DNA from 4 places in the Micromonospora sp. NPDC047762 genome. Region 2 is predicted to be linked to each of the others. Evidence: riboswitches for the same ligand, from Rfam matches in the RefSeq annotation. Region 2 holds a riboswitch; each other region holds the start of a gene.
What was found. Region 2 has a riboswitch for cyclic di-AMP ahead of ACGF3C_RS01660 (hypothetical protein). Riboswitches for the same ligand answer to the same signal wherever they lie in the genome.
Positions count from the first base shown of each region.

Region 1: it holds a riboswitch for cyclic di-AMP, as region 2 does, so the genes downstream of both, ACGF3C_RS15935 (coiled-coil domain-containing protein) here and ACGF3C_RS01660 (hypothetical protein) in region 2, are expected to answer to the same signal.
Region 3: it holds a riboswitch for cyclic di-AMP, as region 2 does, so the genes downstream of both, ACGF3C_RS12320 (C39 family peptidase) here and ACGF3C_RS01660 (hypothetical protein) in region 2, are expected to answer to the same signal.
Region 4: it holds a riboswitch for cyclic di-AMP, as region 2 does, so the genes downstream of both, ACGF3C_RS04145 (NlpC/P60 family protein) here and ACGF3C_RS01660 (hypothetical protein) in region 2, are expected to answer to the same signal.

Region 1 is NZ_JBIDCQ010000004.1:420,242-423,441, reverse strand. It holds gene ACGF3C_RS15945 (SRPBCC family protein) at 1-52, shown strand, start outside; gene ACGF3C_RS15940 (hypothetical protein) at 215-715, opposite strand; gene ACGF3C_RS15935 (coiled-coil domain-containing protein) at 855-1,919, opposite strand; cyclic di-AMP (ydaO/yuaA leader) riboswitch at 1,925-2,056, opposite strand; gene ACGF3C_RS15930 (cation diffusion facilitator family transporter) at 2,175-3,092, opposite strand; gene ACGF3C_RS15925 (HelD family protein) at 3,199-3,200, opposite strand, start outside.
Region 2 is NZ_JBIDCQ010000001.1:344,462-347,661, forward strand. It holds gene ACGF3C_RS01655 (YibE/F family protein) at 168-1,538, shown strand; cyclic di-AMP (ydaO/yuaA leader) riboswitch at 1,705-1,835, shown strand; gene ACGF3C_RS01660 (hypothetical protein) at 1,840-2,859, shown strand; gene ACGF3C_RS01665 (carbonic anhydrase) at 2,916-3,200, opposite strand, start outside.
Region 3 is NZ_JBIDCQ010000003.1:320,470-323,669, forward strand. It holds gene ACGF3C_RS12315 (hypothetical protein) at 67-837, shown strand; cyclic di-AMP (ydaO/yuaA leader) riboswitch at 1,122-1,262, shown strand; gene ACGF3C_RS12320 (C39 family peptidase) at 1,494-2,342, shown strand; gene ACGF3C_RS12325 (alpha/beta fold hydrolase) at 2,466-3,200, shown strand, end outside.
Region 4 is NZ_JBIDCQ010000001.1:840,394-843,593, forward strand. It holds gene ACGF3C_RS04135 (pyridoxamine 5'-phosphate oxidase family protein) at 1-240, opposite strand, end outside; gene dcd (dCTP deaminase) at 338-916, shown strand; gene ACGF3C_RS04145 (NlpC/P60 family protein) at 977-2,017, opposite strand; cyclic di-AMP (ydaO/yuaA leader) riboswitch at 2,031-2,166, opposite strand; gene ACGF3C_RS04150 (N-acetylmuramoyl-L-alanine amidase) at 2,402-3,200, shown strand, end outside.

The DNA of each region.
Region 1 (3,200 bases), on a different contig from region 2:
GCTGGGCGCCGCCCTAGACCGCACCACCAACACCCCGCCCCCCAACCCCTGACCCACCCCGCCCCGTGGCCGACCCCGTGCGGCGCCCCTCGGCGCGCCGATCTTGCACTTTCGGCTGTCGATATCAGTGGGATGAAGCCATATGTCGGCGCAGCAAGTGCAAGATCGCGGGCGCGTAGGGCGGGCAGGGCGGGCAGGGCGGGGTGTGGGGGCGTTAGATCGGGGTTGGCGTGCTGTTGCGGGTCGGGCGGGTGGTGGGACGTCGGCCCCACGGCTTGTAGGTGGAGAGCACTGTCGCGATGACCATCAGGCTGGTCGACACCGCCGGCGCGATGACCAGGTCAGCGCGATCGCGGGCGGGCAGGGCGGCGCCGACCGCTCCGGCGTGACGCAGATTCGGGGTGAGCAGGAACAGCACCAGCCCGACCATCACCGTGGTGAGCACGAGCTTGACCAGCACCCAGCGGTGGCGCAGCAGGCCCCATGGGGTGAGCAGCGAGCTGGCGACTCCGATCAGCCAGACCAGGACGCTCAGCGGCGCGAACAGCACCGTGCCGACCAGGGCCGTGACCGGATAGACCACCGCCGGGTCGGCGCCCCGCTGCACGGCGACGCCGAGGGTGAGCAGCACCAGGTCGGCGCCGAGCCAGCCGAGCGAGGTGACGAGGTGCAGGGTGAGCAGCGCCTTGCGGGTGGTGGGTCGGATCCGAGGCATACCGCGATGCTGCCCGCCGGCCGCGGCCGGGTCGTCCGACGAGCGACGACATCAGGGGTACGCCCGGTGACGTAGCCCGGCCCCGGACGCACGTGATGCCTGTGAGCATCAGTGGCTCACAGGCATCACGACGCGTGGGTCAGTAGACCGACAGGTGTACGTGGTTGGTGTGGTCGGTCGACGGGGTGCCTTGCGCCCCGCTGTACGACTTCCACCCGCTGCTGGGCAGCCAGATCTGCCTGTACCAGATCACGTAGAGCACGGCGAGCCGGTCCGCGTTGCGGATGAAGTACGCGGCCAGGTTGCTGCCGTACGTCTTGTCGCCGCCGGTGGCGTTGCCGCCGAAGCCGTTCTTCTGCGCCGCGAAGTCGCAGGCCCGGCCCTTCGGGTGTTCACCCGAGCCGCTGGGGCGGTGGCACGAGACGTACCGGGTGAATCCCGCGGCCTTGGCCTGGTTGAGCGCGTGCAGGGTGCGCGGGGTGATGCAGCCGTTGGCCGGCGTGGGGTCGTTGACGCTGCACGACTCGGAGGGCCAGGAGCCGTCGGAGTTGCGCGGTGCGGCCTTCGCGTTGGCGCTGGAGGTGCCCCGGTTGGAGCCGGCGTCGGCAGTGGTCTGCGGCTTGGGCGTGGTGGCCACGGTCAGGGCCCGTTCGGCCTGCTCCTTGCGCTTGGCCATCACCGCGACCTGCTTGCGCTGTTCGTTGATCTCGCCGTCCAGGGCGACGCGGGTGCGGTTGGCCTTGTCCTTGGTGTCCAGCAGGTCGCGCAGCACCCGGTCCTCGTTGGCCGCCACCGCGTCCAGCGCGGCCGCCCGGTCCATGAAGCCTTCCGGGGTGTTGCTGTTGAGCAGCGCCGACACCGCACCGAGCCGGCCGGTGCGGTAGGCGACCTCGGCGATCTCGCCGACCTTGCCGTTGCGCTGGTCGATCTCGACCTCGATGGTCTTCAACTGGGTGCCGAGCTGCTTCTGCCGTTGCACTGAGGTGTCCAGGGCGCGCTTCGCGTCCAGGTAGCCCTTGCTGGCCGCCTCAAGCTGGGCCCGCAACGCCGGGGTGCCGCCCTCCTCGTCGGAGTCGGGTGCGGCGGCCCGCAGGCCGGTCGGGGGTGCGGCCGAGGCGGTGCCGGCCGGAAGCGCGACGCCGAGGGCGAACATCGCGACGATCAGGGCCGCCAGTCGGGCGGCGGGTGGTCGTGCTGGTGCCACTGCGCATGTCCTTCCGTCAGCCGCCGACCGGGTTAGCTGACGGGTTCGGGACGGAAGATCCCTACCGCTGACGCGGATACACCCCAGGAACATGGTTCCCCGGTTCGCCCAGGTGGGCGATTAGGCGGCGACCGCCACCGGCGCCGGGAGGGCGCCGCCTGGTGACGGCCGGGACCGAGCCTACCGGTGCGGGTGGGGCCGCTGCAGCCGATGTGACGGACGGTGCGTGCGTCACCACGGAAATCGACGAACCGGTCACCATTCGATGGAGCCGCAGGCTCCAGAAGCGGCGCCGGGCTCGATCTGCAAGGTCGCGTGTTCGATGCGGAAGTCGTCGTGCAGGGCCGTACGTGCCGCGGTGAGCACCGCGCCGACCTCCGCGCCCGGTGCCATGGTCAGGTGGGCGGAGGCCACCTCCATGCCCGAGGTGAGCGTCCAGACGTGCAGGTCGTGCACCTCGACGACACCGGGGACGGCGGCGAGCCGGTCGTGCACGGCGGTCACCTGGAGGTGCTCCGGGGCGGCCTGCACCAGGATGCGGATGGCGGCGCGGGCCAGCCGCCAGGTGCGCGGCAGGATGAACACGCCGATGGCGACCGCGACCAGAGGGTCGGCCCACCACCAGTCGGTGACGGTGATGAGCAGCGCCGCGCCGATGACGCCGACCGAGCCGAGCAGGTCACCGAGCACCTCCAGGTAGGCGCCCTGGAGGTTGATGCTCTCCCGGGCTCCGGCGCGCAGCAGCGCGAATGCGGCGATGTTCGCGAGCAGGCCGAGCACGGCCACCGCGAGCATCGGGCCGGCGATGACCTCATGCGGGTCACCGAAGCGGCGGATCGCCTCGACCACCACGTAGATCGCGACGCCGGAGAGCAGGACGGCGTTGGCCAGCGCGGCGAGCACCTCGAGCCGGTAGAGCCCGAAGGTGCGCTGCGGGTCGCCGGTGGCCCGCCGGGTCGCCGTGATGGCGGCGAGCGCCATCCCGATGCCGAGCACGTCGGTGAACATGTGCCCGGCGTCGGAGAGCAGGGCGAGCGAGCTGGTGTGCAGTGCGACCACCGCTTCGACCACCATCAGGGTGGCGAGCAACCCGAAGGCCGCCCAGAGCCGACCTCGGTGCTGGTGTGCGGCATTGGCGACGGACCCATGGTGGTGGTCATGACCTGCGCCCACGAGAACCACCTTCCGCCGCTGGTCGGGACCCGGTCAAATGTATGCTCACATCGCTATGTGTGCAAGTGTACGGGCAGGGCGTGCCGCCTGCGGCAGTCCGCACACGTC
Region 2 (3,200 bases):
GCCACGTCGTGGCGGTGCCCCCGGCCGACCGGGCCGAGCACTGACCGTCCGTGATCAAGCGGTCGTCAGGCAGCGATCCGCCCCGCCGTCCGCCGCGTTTCCACCGCAACGGTGAACCGCCCGGCCCGCTGACCCGTATTCCGCACCGGATCGTTGGGAGTCTCACCTTGGCCGCCGACCACACTCACCCCGCTCCGTCCGCCCCGCCTCGGGTGCGACGGATCCTCGTCGTGACTGTGGTACCCCTCTTCGTCGCCACCGTGCTGGCCGCGGTGCTGCTCTGGCCGCGCGGCGGGTCGCCGCAGACCGATGGTGGTGCAGACGTGCCGCGCTACCCCGGCACTGTCACCCGGGTGGTGAGCGAGCCGTGCCCGCCGGCGCCGTCGGTCCCCGAGGGCACACCGAGGGTCGGCGATGGGCGGTGCGGCACCGTCGACGTGCGGGTGGACGATGGGCCGACCGCCGGCCAGCAGGTACGGACTCCGGTGCCCGACGGGCCCGGCGCACCCCGGGTCGAGGTCGGCGACGAGGTCGTCCTGGTCGAACTGGCCGATCCGATCGATCCCACCGTCAGCAACTGGAACATCGCCGAGCATCAACGCGGCACCCCGATGGTGTGGCTGGCGGTGGTCTTCGCGGCCGCGATCGTCGCGTTCGGTCGGTGGCGGGGTCTGGCAGCGCTCGCCGGGCTGGCCGCCAGCTTCGCCATCCTGCTCACCTTCGTGCTGCCGGGCATCAGCGCGGGCAGGTCACCGCTGCTGGTGGCGGTGGTCGGCGCGGCCCTGATCATGTTCGTGGTGCTCTATCTGACCCACGGGGTCACCGCACAGACGTCGGTCGCGGTGCTCGGCACCCTGGGCAGCCTGGTGCTGACCGGCGTGCTCGCCACGATCGCCACGGCCGCGACCCACCTCACCGGCTTCGGCAGCGAGGACGCCACCACCCTGTCGATGTTCCAGGGCGACGTGGACCTGCACGGTCTGCTGCTCGCCGGCATCATCATCGGTTCGCTCGGGGTGCTCGACGACGTGACGGTCACCCAGGCGGCCACCGTCACCGAACTGGCGAACGCCAACCCCGGGCTGACCCGGTTGCAGCTGTACCGTGCCGCCACCCGGGTCGGCCGCGCGCACATCGCCTCCACTGTCAACACCATCGTGCTGGCGTACGCGGGCGCGTCACTGCCCCTGCTGCTCCTGCTCACCGCCGACTCGCGGCCGATCGGGCAGATCCTCACGAGTGAGTTCCTCGCGCAGGAGATCGTCCGCAGCGCGGTCGCCACCCTCGGCCTGATCGCCGCCGTGCCGCTGACCACCGGGCTGGCCGCTGTGGTGACCGCGGCCGGGGGTACCGATGCCACGGCTCCCTCCGACGCTCCCGCGCCCCGGCCCCAGCCGGACCGCAGCGAGGCACTGGCCGCACTCAGCTCACCGCGAACGGCCGGCTCCGACGAGCCGGACCGGACGCGGACCGCACCCCCATCCGAGGCCACCGACCGGTGGCCGGAGTCGAACAGGAGCACGGATACGGCATGGTGACACTCCTCAGCGTGACCAGATCGGGCATCCACCCTGAGAACCGCGTCACTGGTCACTCAACGCTATGGCGAAATGACGCTTTTGGTCGGCATCCAGGCATAGCTCAGCCGGTCGACTCTCGGGTAACCTCGCTGCCGGTTACCGATGAAGGCGCGAAGCGGCGCCTGCGGTGCCACCGCCCAATCGCCAACCGGCGAGCCGGGGACCCAGGTACCTGGGGTGAATCCGCGTCAGCGGTAGGGGCCACTTCCGCCCCGAACCCGTCAGCTAACCCGGTCGGCGGTCGACGGAAGGGAACATTGTGACGGCACCCCTACGCCGCTGGTTGACACCCGTGGTGGCCGTGATCGCCGCACTGACCGTGTTCGCCGGGCCGTTCCCGGCGCACGCCGCCCCGACGAACCCCACACCGTCCGGGCACGAGGAGGACGGCGAGCCCAAGCTGCTCAACGACGTCATCGAGCAGGCCAACCGTGACTATTCCGCCGCGAAGTCCAAGCTGGACAAGTCCAAGAAGCGGCAGAGCGAGTTGGCGGCGGAGGTCAACCGCGCCAAGGCCGAACTGGACGCGTTGGCCCCGCAGGTCGGGCAGATCGCCGCCCAGGCGTACCGGACCGGCCGGATCGGCGCGGTCGCGATGCTGCTGGAGAGCGACGCGCCCGACTCGTTCGTCCAGCGCGCCGGGCTGCTCGACGAGATCAACATGGTCAACGAGAAGAAGCTCTCCGAGGTCAACGAGGTGAAGGCCCGCGCCGAGCAGGCCAAGCTGGCCCTCGACACCGAGGTACGCGAGCAGCAGAAGCAGACCGCCCTGATGGCGAAGCGCAAGAGCGAGGCCGACAAGGCGCTCTCCCTCGTCGGCGGCAAGGGTTTCACCGGCGGCCTGGTGGATGCCACCTCCAAGGTCGCGAAGATCGGCCCGGGTCGCACGGCCGACGGTGACTGGAAGCCCCAGTCGTGCAGCGAGAAAGACCCCACCACGTCCGGCTGCGTCACGCCGCGCACGCTGCACGCGTACAAGGAGGTCAAGGCGGCCGGCTTCAACCGGTTCGTCGGCTGCTACCGCCCCGGCGGGCCGTGGGAGCACCCGAAGGGCCGCGCCTGCGACTGGTCGCTACAGAAGAGCGGGTTCTCCCCGTGGCACAACAACGACACCCGGACGTACGGCAACAACGTCGCCGCGTTCCTCATCCGAAACGCCGACCGGCTCGGCATCTACTACGTGATCTGGAACCGGCAGATCTGGTTCCCGGCCACCGGCTGGAGTTCGTACAGCGGGCCGTCGAACCACACCGACCACGTTCACATGTCGCTGCTCTGACCCGCCCGATCCCCGTCGAGGGCCGTTCCGCGTGACGCGGAGCGGCCCTCGTCGCGTCAGACGGTGGCAGGCGCGGCCGGGTCGGTCGATTCGGCCGGGGTCGCGAAGCCGGCCGGCACGGCGGCCACCTGGCGTACCGCTCCGGCTGCCAGCCGGTAGGACACGCCCACCACCGCGCACCGCCCCCGCGCCACCTCGTCGGCCAGCACGGGCGACTGCCCGAGCAGCGTCTCGACGGTCTGTGCGATGTGGATGTCGACGATGCCGTCGATGTCGTCCACGCCCTCGTCCGCGGCCCGGCGCAGGCTGGGCAGCACGGCGTCGACCACGGCGCGCAGATG
Region 3 (3,200 bases), on a different contig from region 2:
GGCCCGCCGTGGCCCGCTGGTCGGCGCGGCTTTCCATCGCACTGCTCTCTCCCCGAGGTGCCGACCATGGAGACCGTCGTCTTCTACCAGTTCGTGACCGAGGTGCCGCGGGCCGCCGCCATCTGGTCGACGCTGTTCCTGCTGACGCTGGGCCTGCTCACCGTGCTGGCCGCCCGCCCCGAACGGGCCCGGCCGACTGGCGACCCGGTCCCGGCCGGGCCCACTGCCCAGGAGTTGGCCGCCGCCGAGGCCGTCGACAGGCGCCGCTACGCCGAGGAGGTGGCCGTTGCCGCGGCCCGCGCGGCCACCACGGCCAAGCGGCGGCGTGCCGCCTGGCTGGCCGCTCAGGAACAGCTGGAGCAGGCCTGGATCGGGTACGACGAGGCGGACGCCGCCGCGCGTCGCTTCGCTGGCGCGGGGGCACTGCCCACCCCGCAGACCCCGCACACCCCCGCCGAGTACGCCGCCCGGGAACGTTATCTGCACCGGGCGGCGATGGCGGCGTACTGGCGGGGCGACCTGACCATGGCGCAGCTCGGCGACGTGTTCGGGCACCGGCGCGGCTGGGATCCCCGGCGACACCCGGTCGAGCAGGAGGTGCTGATCAGCCGGGTGATCCGGGATGCGCGGTCGACCGACTACCAGGTGGCCGCCGATCGTGAGCGGGTCGCCTGGCGCGACGCGGAGTTGGCCGCCGAGTCGGCCCGTGCCCTCGCCGAGGAGGCGTACGCGGCGGCGGCCCGGCTCCGCCCGACCCCGGTCCCCGCCCGCCGCACGGTCGCCGGGGCGTTGCGTCCCGCCGTCGTGGCACTGTGGCGCCCGGCCCGGGTGGGTTGAGCCCAATCCGTTATGTGAGGCCGGTCACCCAATCGCAAAATCGGACGTCCGGCGCGATCGACGGGATTGTTCCCGCGATTGTGGCCGCGTTCTTTGCGGCCTGTCCGGTTGTCGCCCGTAGGCGTCGCCGTAACTGGTTGTCCCATCGAGTCACATCATCGGCATTACGCGCAGAAATTGTGGCGCCAATTGGGGTTTACGCAGGTGAACCTGGCTTGGCAGGGCGTTGAGACGCCAGTAGTGTCGTCCCGTCCGGTGCGGTAACCGATCGCAAGACGCGACGCCGCATCGACCCGCTTAATCGTGATCAACGAACCGGGGACCCACCAGTAAGTCCGGGGTGAATCCGCGAGCCACGGCCCGCGGTAGGGCGTCTTCCCGCCCGAATCCGTCAGCTAACCCGGTAGGCGGTGTCGGAAGGAGTCCCATCCTCGTGCAGCACCTTTCCACCCCTCGGTTGTTCCCTCGCCTCCACGGCGCGGCGGTGCACCCGCTCATTCGTCGCGTGACGGTGAGCTGACCCCCGGGTCATCGCCTTTCCCGCCCGGCCGATCCGGGCGTTCCCCTGAGCGGTTCACACCCGCGGACCACGGTCCGCGCGCTGGCGCCTGCCCGGATACCGGTCCGGCCCCGGTGTGCCGCTCTCCCCCCGATCCGTGGAGGACCCCGTGAAGCACACCCTGCAGCGCCAGCTCCGTCGCCTCGCCACCGAGCGCCCGTACCAGATCGTCGCCGCCTCCGCCGCAGCCCTCGCGATCGCCACCACCACCGGCGCCCTGCTCACCACTGCCGACGACGCCCCGGCCGGCCAGCGCACCGCGACCACCGTCGCCGAGATGCGCAGCGACGTCGCCGCCTCCCGCAGTGAGGCTCGGGACGCGTCCCCCTCGGCCAGCGCCGCGCCGACCACGGCCGCCCCGGCCACCAGCGCCGCGTCGCCCGCCGCCAAGGCCAAGAGCAACCCCGACCTCACCCGTAAGCCGACGCCGCCGAAGCCCCCCGCGACGAAGGTGCTCGACTACGACTACGAGGCGCAGAACACCTACTACAACTGCGGCCCGGCGGCCACCCGGAACGCGCTCAGCGCCGCCGGCATCGACCGCACCCAGGAGGAGCTCGGCGCCGAGCTGGGCACCACCGAGATGGGAACCAACTCGGCCGCGGACACCACCCGGGTGCTCAACGCCGAGGTGAAGGGCTCCCCGTACCGGACCCGGATGTTCCCCGGCGCGCCCAGCCCGGCCCAGATGGACCGGCTCCAGGCCGACGTGGTGAAGGCCGTCACCGACGGCCGGGGCGTGGTGGCCAACGTCGTCGGGGACGCCGTCGACACCAACGGCGGGTGGCACTCCTACGGCGGTGGGCACTACATCGCCGTGGTGGGCTACAAGGACAACGGTCGCACCGTGCGGATCGCCGACTCGGCGAACCCGGCCGACCCGTCGTACTGGATCACCACGATCGACCTGGCCAACTGGATCACCAGCCGGGGCTACTCCGCCTGACCCGGGCACCCTGACCGCCGCGGGCGCCGTCTCCCACAAGGGGCCGGCGCCCGCGGCGTTTGTCCGCCCGGCCCGCCATCGACGGCCCTCGTACCCGACCGTGAACCGTGGGAGACTGCGGCCGTGGTGGATGAAACGGGTGGTCACACCGGCCGCGGGCCGGTCCTGCTGCTGCTGCACGGCATGGGAACGACCGGGGACGTGTGGTTGCCCTGGGCCCCGTACCTTGAGCAGCACTGGCCCGGGCGGTGGCTGGCACCGGACCTCGCCGGCCACGGCTGGGCGTCGCCGCTGCCCTCGTACTCCTTCGCGGGCTTCGCTCAGCAGATCGCGCGGGCCCTCGTCCCCGACGACCGGCTGGTCGTGCTCGGGCATTCGCTGGGTGGGGTGGTCGGCCTGGCGCTGGCCGCCCGCGACGCCGGAACGCCGGTGGACGCCGTGGTCGGGCTGGGCATCAAGGCACTCTGGTCACCCGCCGAGCTGACCCGCGCCGCCGAGCTCGCCGTCCGACCGGTGAGCTGGTTCGCCACCCGCACCGAGGCGGCTCGCCGCTACCTGCGGGTCGCCGGGCTCACCGGTCTGGTCCCGCCGGACCACCCGGTGGTGGAAGCCGGGCTGCGCCAGGTCGACGGCCGGTGGCGCCTCGCCATGGACCCGGCCGCCTTCGCCGTCGGCGAGCCCGATCTGGCCGTGCTGCTGGCGGCGACCGACGTGCCGGTGGTGCTGGCGCGCGGGGAGAACGACCCGATGGTCACCGACGAACAGCTCAAGGAGTACGGCGTACCGGTCGCCACGCTGCCCGGTCTCGGACACAACGCGCACGTGGAGGACCCGGCGGCGGTGCTGGCGCTGCTGGAC
Region 4 (3,200 bases), 500 kb from region 2:
AGGGAACGAGTGCAGCGCGTAACGGCCGTCACGTTCGAGGTCGCGGCGCTTGGGCGAGTCGATGATGAAGCAGAACAGCCCCTCGGCGGTGATGACCGGGGAGACCGGATGGACGCGGGGCCCACCGTCGGCACGGACCGTGGCCAGATAGCCGAAGCCCGGCCCGTACTGCTGAAGGAGAACGCGGATCCCGTCGGCGAGTCGGGGCTCGTCGGCGGCGAATTCGGACCAGGAAGCCATGTGGGCATTCTATCGAACAAATGTACGAGCAGCGACCTCGACGCGCTGGTCCAGCACCGAATCCGGCCACTTTTGGCAACGCGGCTATGGTGGTCCGATGCTGCTCTCCGACCGTGACCTGGTCTCCGAGATCAAGGCCGGCACGCTGGGCTTGGAGCCGTTCGAGCCCACCCTGGTCCAACCCTCCAGCATCGACGTCCGACTCGACCGGCTGTTCCGGGTCTTCAACAACCACCTCTACACCCACATCGATCCGGCCATGCAGCAGGACGACCTGACCTCGGCGGTCGAGGTCCCCGACGGCGAGCCGTTCGTGCTGCACCCGGGGGAGTTCGTGCTCGCCTCGACGCTGGAGGTCATCTCCCTGGGTGACCAGCTCGCCGGCCGGCTGGAGGGCAAGAGCTCCCTGGGCCGGCTCGGGCTGCTCACGCACTCCACCGCCGGTTTCATCGACCCGGGCTTCTCCGGTCACGTGACGCTGGAACTCTCGAACGTGGCGAACCTGCCGATCACCCTGTGGCCGGGCATGAAGATCGGGCAGCTCTGCATCTTCCGGCTCTCCTCGCCGGCCGAGCACCCGTACGGCTCGGTGGTCTACGGCTCGCGCTACCAGGGCCAGCGGGGGCCGACACCCAGCCGCGCCTGGCAGCACTGGCGCACCTGGCCCACCCGTTAGGACCAGAACGACGAGGGCCCGCCGCGAGGAGATCGCGACGGGCCCTTCGGTCACACTGGGTCAGCCTGGACGGCCATAGCTGTGGATCGGGCCGTCGTCGACCTTCTTCATCTTGACCGGTTGACCGGCCTGCGAGGCGTGCACCACCCAGCCGCCGCCGACGTACATGCCGACGTGGTGGATGTCGCTGTAGTAGAAGACCAGGTCGCCGGGGCGCAGGTCACCCTTGCTGACGTTCTTGGTGACCCGGCTCTGCGCGGCGGCGTTGTGCGGCAGCGACACGCCAGCCTTCGCCCAGGCGGCCAGCATCAGCCCGGAGCAGTCGTACGAGTTCGGACCCTCGGCACCCCAGACGTAGGGCTTGCCGATCTGCGCGCAGGCGAACTTGACCGCGGTGCCCGCGGCACCGCCGGGGTAGCTACCCGGGCAGGGCGCCGGGCGCAGCGGACCGCCGCCGCCGCTGCCGTACACCTTCAGGCGCAGCTTCTGCAGGCGGTCGATCTCGTCGTTGATCTGCTTCTTCTTCGCCGCCAGCTGAGCTTCCGTGCGGGTCAGCTGGGCCACCATCTCGTCCAGTGGCGCCTTCTGCGCGGCCAGTTGGTCGCGCAGGTCGGCCACCTGGCGTACGTCCTTCTGCTGGTCGTGCGCGAAGCGGTCGAGCATTTCGAGCTGGCCGACCACCTCGCTGGGCGACCGGCTGCCCAGCATCGCGTTGACGGTCGAGACGTTCTCACCCATGTAGGCGCGTACGGCAAGGGCGCTGACCTTGTCCATCGCGGCGTCGACCTGGCGCTCGAGCGGAGTGATCCGGGCGGCCAGGGCGTCTGCCTGCTTGCGCTTCGCGGCGAGGTCGATGCGGGTGGCGTTGTGCCGTTCGATGATCGGTTCGAGCTTGTTCCAGTCGGCGTCGATCTGGCGCTCGATCTCGGCGACGGAGGGGTCGGCGTGGGCCGCCGTGGCGCTGCCGGTCAGAACGACGGCGACGCCGGCCAGCGCGGCGAGTGCGGTGGTGAAGCGGGACCAGCGTGGGCGCGGCACGATCGACGCCGGGCCGGCTGATGCCGACCGCTCGGACGACGGCCGCGGGGCATGGAGTGCCACCGGGGTTCCGTACTCCTTCTTCCTGACCGCCTACCGGGTTAGCTGACGGGTTCGGGCGGGAAGTCGGCGCCCTACCGCAGTGGCTGCGGATTCACCCCGAGGGACCTGGGTCCCCGGTTCGCTCGGAAACGACTCGGCGGTGTCGGTCCGTTACCGCCCGGGGTGGGCGGAGCTGCTGTCGGGCCGACAAATGACCAGAGTAGAGACGCCCGTTACCGATCCGCAACCCGTGCGGCCGTGACACTCCGTACGGATTGGACGAGGTCACCGACCGTGTGTGAAGAATTCTTTCCGTACACTTCGATAGATGGAAAGGTATTGACGCGAGCTCCCGGACGGCGCGATGGTGACCTGACCTCACTCCGCGAGAATCTAGGGGGTTCGATGCACCATCCAACCCTGTCGACCGGCTGGCGCGCACTGCTCGCCGCCACCGTGGTCGCCGCCGCGACAACGGTGCCACTCTCCGCCGGCCCGGCCGCCGCCGCGCCCACCACCGACCGCCAACAGCAGTACGCCGACGCGGCCACCGAGTACGGCGTACCGGCCGTCGTGCTGCTCGGCGTCTCCTACCTGGAGTCCCGTTGGGACACCAACGCCGGCACACCGAGCACCAGTGGCGGCTACGGCCCGATGCACCTGACCGACGTGCGGCACGTGGCCGCCCTACCCGGACGCGCTCACCACGACGCCGGCGCCGAGGACCCGCGCGGCGACGGCTCCCGGCCGGCCCGGGTGCCCGCGCCCCGACCGGTTGAGGCGCCCGCCCCGTCCACCGCCGCGTTGCAGACCGTCGACGCCGCCGCCGCGCTGACCGGCGCCGCCCCCGAGGCACTGCGTACCGACGCGGGCCTCAACATCCGGGGTGGGGCCGCGCTGCTGGCCGCGTACCAGAGGGATCTGGGCGCGCCGGTCGGCGCGGACACCGACCCGGCGGCCTGGTACGGCGCTGTGGCCCGCTACTCGGGCGCGGACAGCGCCGACGCCGCGGCGGCCTTCGCCGACGAGGTCTTCACCACCATCGGCGCGGGCGAAGCCCGGGTGACCGACGACGGCCAACGGATCACCCTGCCGGCCCGGACGGTGCGGCCCGAACGTTCCTGGCTGGACCGGCTGGGCCTGCGCCGGCTGGCCCGCCCGGACGGGGTGGAGTGCCCCCGCACCATCTCCTGCGAGTGGATCC